Regions from separate parts of the Lactobacillus sp. IBH004 genome, predicted to be linked through region 2. Evidence: predicted binding sites of a transcription regulator. Region 2 holds the regulator's gene; each other region holds the start of a gene.
What was found. The regulator Rex, encoded in region 2, represses fermentation and respiration genes when NADH is low (regulators of the CRP and FNR family bind a similar motif). The targets are predictions, from matches to a motif close to TTGTGAANTANTTCACAA.
Positions count from the first base shown of each region.

Region 1: a site for Rex is predicted at 1,256-1,273, ahead of pplA (extracellular electron transfer flavoprotein PplA). Genes of this name have one in related genera too.
Region 3: a site for Rex is predicted at 1,475-1,492, ahead of LDX54_RS08995 (NAD(P)-dependent alcohol dehydrogenase). Genes of this name have one in related genera too.

Region 1 covers NZ_CP110217.2:245,867-249,156, forward strand. The annotation lists gene LDX54_RS01155 (FAD:protein FMN transferase) at 1-233, opposite strand, end outside; gene pplA (extracellular electron transfer flavoprotein PplA) at 303-1,220, opposite strand; gene LDX54_RS01165 (FAD-dependent oxidoreductase) at 1,465-3,290, shown strand, end outside.
Region 2 covers NZ_CP110217.2:1,341,220-1,344,509, forward strand. The annotation lists gene groL (chaperonin GroEL) at 1-833, opposite strand, end outside; gene groES (co-chaperone GroES) at 853-1,137, opposite strand; gene LDX54_RS06695 (redox-sensing transcriptional repressor Rex) at 1,298-1,933, opposite strand; gene LDX54_RS06700 (ABC-F family ATP-binding cassette domain-containing protein) at 2,213-3,290, shown strand, end outside.
Region 3 covers NZ_CP110217.2:1,837,668-1,840,957, forward strand. The annotation lists gene LDX54_RS08990 (alpha-glucosidase) at 1-1,315, opposite strand, end outside; gene LDX54_RS08995 (NAD(P)-dependent alcohol dehydrogenase) at 1,531-2,649, shown strand; gene LDX54_RS09000 (LacI family DNA-binding transcriptional regulator) at 3,233-3,290, opposite strand, start outside.

The DNA.
Region 1 (3,290 bases), 870 kb from region 2:
GCTAACTGTTTAATGCGCTTAAAACCCGCTTTTAAGGCTTTTTGCTGGTGTTTATTGTAAATTTTAATGGTGCAAACTGTTCCCATTAGAAATTGAGTATCTGAAGTGGGGGTAGTGGTAACAGCGGTTTTGGCCGGTGCTGTGTCTTTACTCTGAGTTGAGCAAGCTGTCAGGTTGAAACTTGCTAATAGTGATACGAGTATCAGCAAAAACTTGTTTGTTCGCTTCGTCATATAATTTATTTCTCCTAATAAAAAAGAGCGGCTAAATGTCACTCTTTTTGTGATTAACTAATTATATTTTTATTCTTGATAAACGATATTGTCAACATTGATGGTTCCGCTTTTACCTTTTTGAGCGGCATTAATTAGTTGTTCAGCGTAAGCAATAAATGAATGAGAAGATTCTGTTGCTCCTGAAACAGCTTGTACTTTTTCAGTATTTCCTTTAGCTTTGATGAATTCCTTTTGTAATTTTGGAATGTATTCTTTAGGACCAACTTTGTTAACCTTCTTCATTTGCTTTTCATAAGCAGCATTCTTGGTCTTAGAAACTCCCTTTTTATTAACTTGGTCATAAGTAAAGTCACTGATTTTACCCTTTTTAATTACCATAGTTAAAACTTGACGATAGCCGTGACTATAATTCTTTTCAGCTAATTTATATGTACCATCTTTCATCTTCTTATTATTATTGATGTGAATGGTGGCTGTATCACCTTTTTGAGCGGCTTGAGTTAGCTGGTTAACATAGTTCTTTAAAGTATTACTGGAACTAGTGGCTCCAGTAACAACTTGAATAGCGCTCGAATTAGCACCATTTGCCGCGAATGATTTTTGTAGTTGTGGGATGTATTCCTTAGGGCCAATCTTTGCTTGAGAATACTTCTTCATTTGTGATTCATATTTAGTATCCTTTGCCTTTGACTTGCCGTTCTTGTCTACATTGTCATAGCTAGTGTCTGTAACCTTGCCACCTTTAACAGTCATAGAAACCTTTACTTTATAGCCATTGAAATAGTTGTCTTCTACTAATTTGTAAACACCGTCTTGCAGTTTACCACCGGCAATTTGCTTAGGAGCTTTCTTTTTCTCAACTTTGCTTACCTTTGGCTTAGAATCGCTTGAAGAACTTTTCTTAGCTGTTGTTGAACAAGCACTTAATAAAAGTGTAGAGAGTGCCAGAATGGCAGTACTATATATTAAATTATTCTTTTTCATAATATCTCCCTCAGTAATAATAAAAGATTATAACATTGTGTACGTGTTCACTTACTATAATTATAAGATAGAGCTCTACTTTGTGCAACTACAAAATATGAAAGCGAAAACTTATAATGATAGCAATTAAATCGTATAAGTAAAATATTACGAACATAGTTTGTGAAAGTGACCACTTTACCATAGTCCAAAACACTAGTATAATATAATATAACTAGTATATTCGCATTAAGGAGTGTTAAAAGTGGCTGAAACAAATATTGTAGTTATTGGCGGCGGCTATGGTGGTCTGTATACGACTAAGCACCTTGCCAAGAAATTAAAAAAGCGGCATGATATCAAAATCACGCTGATTGATAAAAATCCTTATATGACTATGATGACTTCACTTCATGAAGTTGCGGCTAACAGGGTAGAAGCCAAAAGTTTGAAATATGATCTGCAACGTTTATTTTCGCGGAGAAAAAATGTTGATGTTGTAACTGACAATGTTACCAAAATTGATCAATCTGCCAAAAAAGTTATTGGCGATAACGGCAGTTATCCCTACGATTATGTCATATTAGCTATTGGTTCGCAGCCTAATGACTTTAATACTCCTGGTGTTAAAGAAAACGGCTTTGTTTTAGGCAATCTGGACGATGCAGAGCAATTACGTGACCACATTGATATGATGGTTCATTTAGGTTCTAAAGAACGCGATCCTGAAAAGCGGGCACAGTATCTTAACTTTGTCGTTGTTGGTACCGGGTTTACTGGCACTGAAATGGCCGGAGAATTAAATTCTTGGCGTGGTGATTTAGCTAAAAAATATAACCTGCAAAAAGATGATATCAAGATAACCATGATGGAAATGGCACCAACGGTTATGAATATGCTTGATCGCTCTGATGCTGATAAGGCAGAAAAATATCTCTTAAAACAAGGTGTAGAAATTAAAGTCAATACTGGCGTTGTTGGTGTTCATGAAAATTATATTGATCTTAAAGATGGTTCAACATATCCGACCAGAACTTTAATTTGGACTGCTGGTGTTAAAGCTGTTGATACTGCTAAAAACTTTGGTTTTGAGACTGGCAGAGCCGGCAGAATTATAGTTAATGAATATTCCCAAATTCCAACCGATCCCCATGTTTACGTCATAGGAGATGTTGCTCTTTATGATGCTAACGGTAGCGGCCGTGGTGAACCACAAGTGGTTCAGGGAGCTGAATCTGCTGGTAAGTGTGCTCTAAGAAATATTTTGAGTCAGATTAACGGCGGTGAACCCGTTAAGTTTAAAGGCACCTATTCAGGATTTATGGTTTCTTTAGGGCCTGCTTGGGGTGTGGCCTCTCTTGTTAACACTTTCCATCTGAGCGGCTTTTTCGCAATCTTAATGAAAGACATAGTGGACATGATTTACTTTATGGAAATCTATTCTGGTCACTATCTCTTCCATTATATTATGGATGAATGGTTCAGAATTAAGCGCCCAACTTTATGGCGCGGCAATCTTAACCGGTATGGCAATGTCTTATGGACTGTACCTTTGAGAATTTACTTAGGCTTAATGTGGTTAGTAGACTGCTGGTATAAAGTTCAAGGTAGCGGCTCCTGGTTTACCAACAAATTGCAATTGCATTTTCCATGGCTTGTGCAAGCTGCAACCAGTGGCGCTTCACAGAAAGCTGCCGCTACTACAGCAGCAAGCGGCAAGGCAGCGACTTCTGCTGCTCCTGCACTATTTTCTCTAAACTATGACTATGGTCACTCACCAATGGCTGTTTTTGATAAAATGCCAAACTGGGTACAATCAATGACTAAAGTCATGATTCCTAACAAGGATGCGGCATTAGTTGCTCAAAAGACAATGACGTGTTTGGAAATTGCATTAGGAATTATGCTGGTTTTAGGATTATGCACGTGGTTTGCCGGTGGCATGAGTGCAATTTTTGTAGCTATTTTCTGTTTATCAGGAATGAACTATTGGGTAAATGTTTGGATGATATTTGCGGCAATAGCAGTTATGAATGGTTCTGGTAGAGCATTTGGTCTGGACATGTGGTTTGTTCCATGGCTGGAAAAGAA
Region 2 (3,290 bases):
CCAGGAGCCTTAACAGCAACAACATTGAATGTACCACGAATCTTGTTCAAAACTAATGTTGGCAAAGCTTCACCAGAAACATCATCGGCAATGATTAAAAGTGATTTGCCTTGTTGCACAATTTCTTGTAACAATGGCAAGATGTCTTGAATGTTAGAAATCTTCTTATCAGTAATTAAAATATATGGATTGTCAAGATCAGCTTCCATCTTGTCATTATCAGTTACCATGTATTGTGACAGGTAACCACGGTCAAATTGCATACCTTCAACTACTGATAATTCAGTTTCAATACCACGTGAGTCTTCAATAGTGATAACTCCATCATTACCAACTTTTTCCATTGCGTCAGCGATTAAATCACCAACTTCTTTTGAAGCTGAAGAAACTGAAGCAACTTGAGCAATTTGGTCTTTTGAAGAAACAGTATGACTAATCTTGTGTAATTCATTTACTACAGCTTTTGTGGCTTTTTCAATACCGCGACGAACACCAACAGGGTTAGCACCAGCAGTAACATTCTTCATACCTTCACGAATAATTGCTTGGGTTAAAACAACCGCAGTAGTAGTACCATCACCGGCAATATCATTGGTCTTTTGTGCTGCTTCTGCAACTAACTTAGCACCCATATTCTCATAGTGGTCTTTTAATTCAATTGCCTTGGCAATTGTCACACCATCGTTAGTAATGTCTGGGTTGCCGTAAGATTGCTCCAAAACAACGTTTCTACCCTTAGGACCAATAGTAGCCTTAACAGTATCAGCTAATTTGTCAACGCCCTTTAACAGGGAACGTCTTGCTTTTTCTGAAAATTTAATTTCTTTTGCCATATTTTTATACGCTCCTTAATTACTTAACAATTGCTAAAATATCTTTTTCGTGAAGGACTAAATATTTTTGACCATCGTATTTAACATCTGTACCAGAATACTTGTCGTATAAAACAACGTCGCCTTCCTTAACAGTCATAGGTATTTTGTTGCCATTTTCAGCAAAGTTACCTTCACCAACAGCAACTACTTCACCTTCTGTCGGCTTTTGTTTAGCATTAGAAGCCAGGACGATTCCGCCTACAGTCTTTTCTTCTTCTTCTTTAACTTTTACGATCACGCGATCACCAATTGGTTGTAACACGTTTGTCCCTCCTAAAATTAAATTTTAATCTCTTTTATGTGCCATTAGCACTCCTATTTGTTAAGTGCTAACTTACATTTATGATAATAACCCCTTTTATGAAAAAATGCAAGAAAAAATTAGCACTTTGAGTAAAAAAGTGCTAATTTGCTTTTTAAAACTATTTTTTCTTATCCGAATCAAGAAAGTAAATAAGTGTCTGCAACTCAGTAGCCAAATCAACGTTTTGAATTCTAATGCCACTTGGTGCAGATAAACGAATTGGGGTGAAATTCATGATTCCCTTAATTCCAGCTTCTACCATATCATCAGCAGTTTTTTGAGCAGCCGCAGATGGCACCGTTAAAATCGCAATAGAAATTTGTTGGTCACTAAGCTGCTTTTTAAGTTCACTCATATCATAGACAGGCACACCGCTTAGAATTCTGCCGGTAATTTTCTCATCAATATCAAAAGCACAAGAAATGCGAATATTATTTGAGCGTTTAAAATTGTAATTTAATAAAGCATGACCCAAGTTACCTACGCCAACCAAAGCAACATTTGTTAAAGTGTCTTGGTTTAAAATCTTTTTAAAAAAAGAAAGTAAACTTTTTACATCGTAGCCATAACCCCTTTTGCCCAAAGCGCCGAAATAAGAAAAATCACGTCTGATTGAAGCACTGTCTACCTGAACAGCTTCAGACAATTCAGTCGAAGAAACTTTTTCTTTGCCAGCCTCATTTAAGATAATAAGATAACGGTAATATAACGGCAACCTTTTAGCCGTTGCCGTTGGTATTTTGATTTTTTCCATTTAAGAAGCCTCCAACTTAATTAAGTAACCATAATTCGTTCTTGTGAATTTCTCAGCAATCAATTCTATTTTACCTATAAATTTACGTCATTTGCAAACATTTTTTTCACAATCTTTTAAATTTTAGCAAAATGGTAACAGGCTTGATAATAGAAAGTGGTATTTTTATTCATTCACGCTTAAAAAGCTGTATTTTTGCTCTTTTTCTTTCATATATCCATCAAACTCTCACACAAGAAATTCAATACATATGCTAAAATGGTTTTTAGGTGAAAAATTATGATAATTGCACAAGGACACGATTTAGAAAAACAATTTGGTGCCAACACATTATTTAAAAATGTCAATTTTTCAATTGACGCAAATGCCAGAATCGGTCTTATTGGACCAAATGGTGTCGGTAAAACGACCTTGCTTAAGATTATGACTGGTGAAGAAGAAGCCACACATGGTGACTTCACCATCAATAAAAACATAGATGTCGGCTATATTGCCCAAGAAAATGGCTTAAATGAAAGTAAAACAATTTGGGAAGAAATGTTGTCTGTTTTTACTTCATTAATTAATATGAGCAAAAAAATCACAAGTTTACAGCAAGACATCGCTGCTAACCCTAAAAGAAGTGATTTGTTAAAACAGTATGACCAGCTGCAATTCAACTTTGAGCAGCAAGGGGGCTATACCTACCAGTCTGATATCAAAAGTATTTTGAATGGCTTTAACTTTCCTGAAGCAACTTGGTCAAAAAAAATCGCAAGTCTTTCCGGAGGAGAAAAGACCAGACTTTCATTTGTTAAATTGCTACTGCGCAAGCCTGCTCTGCTATTACTTGATGAGCCTACCAACTACCTTGATTTAGACACTCTGGACTGGCTGGAAAGTTATCTTAAAAACTATTCTGGTGCTATTTTAGTTGTTTCCCACGATCAGTATTTTTTAGATAATTTAGCCACACAGATTTTTGAATTGCAATTTGGCAAATTAACTGTCTTTAAGGGGAATTATTCCGCATACGTTGCTGAACGGCAGCTGCGTGATCGCCAGCAAGAAGAAGCGTATGAAAAGCAGCAAGAGCAAATCAAAAAAGACGAAGAATTTATTCAAAAAAATATTGTCAGAGCCAAAACTACTAAACGAGCACAAAGCCGCCGCAAGCAATTGGAGAAAATAGAAAGAATTACTCCGCCAAAACACAAAAGCAAAGTACGCATTAATTTTCAAAGCGAGCGGCCATCTGGTAAAGAAGTTTTAATTTTACGTGATTTAACAATTGGCTATCCGACAAAAACAATGGTGCACGATATTTCTCTGCAAATAAATAAAGGCGACCGCGTAGCCGTAATTGGTCAAAATGGTA
Region 3 (3,290 bases), 500 kb from region 2:
AAAAACCATAATTTGGCTTTTTAGTTGTCCACGGCATCGGCCCTCGTGCCGGCATTTTGTGGGCTTGGCTGACCATTTTTAGTGCTGCTGCTTTTGTTAGACCCCAATCTACAGCTTTCGTGATAAAGCCTTCCGCTTCTTGATCATTAAACTCTTCTTTAGCAGTAAAAAGCAGATTTTTTAAGCCTAATTCTTCGCCATAGTAGATAATGGGGATTCCCCGTTGCAAATACATCAACATTGCTAAGCTGCGTGCCTGTGTTTCAGTTTTTGCTATTCTGCTAGCCAGCCGCGGCATGTCGTGATTACTCCAATATAATGTAGGTTGAGAAACCTGCGCCAAAGTTTGCTGCCAAATAACCTGCGTCTTCTTAAAAGCATCCCAGTCAAGTCCTTTAGGCTGAACAGCTGCAGGCAAGTTAGGATCAATGTGCCCTTGATCATCCTTAAAATAACGAAAAGTAACAACACTATCTAAAAGATGGTGGTCTTTTGCCGTATAGTCCGCTGCTAAGTTAACATTAGCGCTGGCAGCTTCCCCCAAAAGCAAAGCTTCTGGATAATCCTTTTTTATCTGCTCACAAAATGGTCGCAGCCATTTCTGAACTTGGGGCAAATTAGCAAAAAAGGGTTCGGCAACTACCGTTTGGTCATCTTCGTTTGTAACTTCCTTTACCGGAAAACTTTGCCGTAAATCTGCCTTGGCAATATGAATAAAAGCGTCAAGGCGCAAGCCATCTATTCCTTGAGCCAACCAAAATTCCGCAATTTTGAGCATTTCTTGTCTTACTTTAGGATTACGCCAGTTTAAATCGGGCATGTGCTTGTCAAACAAATGGAAATAAAATTGGCCCGTACCTGCCGGATCCGGTTCCCAAACGCTGCCGCCAAAAAAGCTGCCCCAGTTATTGGGACGCTGATTATTTGCACCTGCAAAAATATAGTAGTCGCGGTATTGACTATGCGGATCACTTTTGGCCTTTTGAAACCATTCATTTTGATCAGAAGTATGGTTTAAAACAAAATCTAAAAGCACATGAATCCCTACTTGATGACAAGCAGCAATTAGAGCTTTCATGTCTTTCATTGTTCCCATTCGGGGATCAATTTTAAAATAATCTGCCACATCATAGCCGTTATCAACCTGTGGGGAAACAAAAACTGGATTTAGCCAAATAGTATTAATACCGAGCTGCTGTAAATAAGGTAATCTCTGCCTGATTCCATTTAAATCACCAATACCATCATCATTACTGTCTTGAAAAGATTTGGGATAAATTTGGTAAATTATTGCATGCTCATACCAGTGCGTCATAAATTTATACCTCCACTTAAAGTTTAGCTGAGAAAGCTGGTGAGAGGCAATGGTAATGGCAATGTTACCGCTATCAGAAAAAATCGCCGCTAGTTCAATTAAATTAGCGTAGTGCGGTATGTTCAGGTATGTTTTTTCCTAAAAAACTATTGCATTTTTATGTGTACAGGTTCACAATAATCTTGAAATCGCTAACAGGTAAGGAGGATTTTTTTATGAAAATAAAAGCTGCTGTTGTTAAAAAAATGGGCGATCCGTTTGAGATCGAAGACAATATTGATTTACACGAAGTAGGACCCACTGACTTGCAAATTCACATGGTAGCAAGCGGAATCTGCCACTCAGATGAAGCCTTGCGCAAAGGTGATTCAAGTGTTGGCTACCCAGTAATTCTAGGACATGAGGGTTCCGGAATTGTTGAAAAAGTTGGTGACCAAGTTAAAAACTTCAGTGTAGGCGATCACGTAATTTTATCTTTCTACGCTGATGGTATTTGTGATAATTGTTTAAAGGGTATCCCAACCCAATGCCGTCATTATAGCGACTATAATCTTTCCGGTGTCCGTGCAGATGGTGATGATCATTTCCAAAAAGATGGTCACAGAATTTGTGATATGTTTAACCAATCATCATTCACTACCACTACTGTAGTTGATCAGAGAAATGCAGTAAAAATTGCTGATAATATCGACTTGCGCAAAGTTGGCCCTCTCGGCTGCGGCTACGTTACCGGTTCCGGTACTGTTTTCAACACTCTGAAAGCTAGACCAGGCGATACCATTGCTGTCTTTGGTACTGGCGCAGTAGGATTAGCTGCAATGATGGCTGGTGTAATTAGTGGCTGCACTAAAGTAATAGCAGTTGATGTTGTTCCAGAGCGGCTTGAATTAGCTAAAGAATTAGGTGCCACACATACAATCAACAGTAAAGAAGAAGACCCAGTTGCCAAGATCAAGGAATTAACTGGTGGATATGGCGTTGACTGGACAGTTGATACTACTGGTGTTTCTGGCGTTATTAAAAATGCTGTCGATGCCTTGGCACAAGGTGGTACCTGCGCAGCAATTGCCGTAACAGCTCAGAACCTGACTATTTCTACTTGGAACGATCTTTGTGTAGATGATAGAAAAGTGGTTGGCGTTAACATGGGTGATGCCATTCCACAAGTTGACATACCAAGATTGCTTGAGTTCTATCAATTAGGGAAGTTTCCATTTGATAAGACTGAAAAGTTTTATCAATTTGAAGATATTAATCAGGCCAATGCTGATTCAATTTCTGGTAAAACAATCAAACCTGTTTTAATTATCGATCCTGATTACAAACCTGAATAATAAGGAAAATAATCTTACATTAAAACCATTTCTTAGAGTCTGAGAGAATTAGTTTTTCTCCAGAAAATATGACCCCCAAATTTAGGACAAATTTGCGGGTCATATCATTCTTACTTGCCTTTGGCTTAATTTCATAATAAGATTTTGGTATTGGACAATTTAATTCTTGTTCAATACCCCAGAAATGTGTGAAATTTGGGAAAAGCAAGATATATTTATTTTTAAATAATTAATGCCAAAACTTTTTTTGAAAAATTGTTTTGGCATTTTTTGTGAGTTTATTTATATCAGTTCAATTCTCTTGCGCGGATTTCATACCGTAAAAATATACATATTATAATCATTATTTTAAGCTAATCTGTGATAAAATAAATGGGTGCAAAGTAAATCTGTTATTCATATTTTTTACCGTAGTTTGTGATTAATTAAAGTAGAAGTATAATCTACTTTAGTGTTAGTGAATGGTCAGACATATTTTCTGTCCATTCACTTTTTTTGCCTAAAAAAAGACTAGACGTCAAAAAACACATAGTAATCAAGCCGATACCTGATTATTATGTGTATTTCTGTTTGTACTTATATTTTACCTGGTTGATTCTCTTTTAACTAAGGAAGGCTTAATTAGTGCCTCTCCTTGAGGA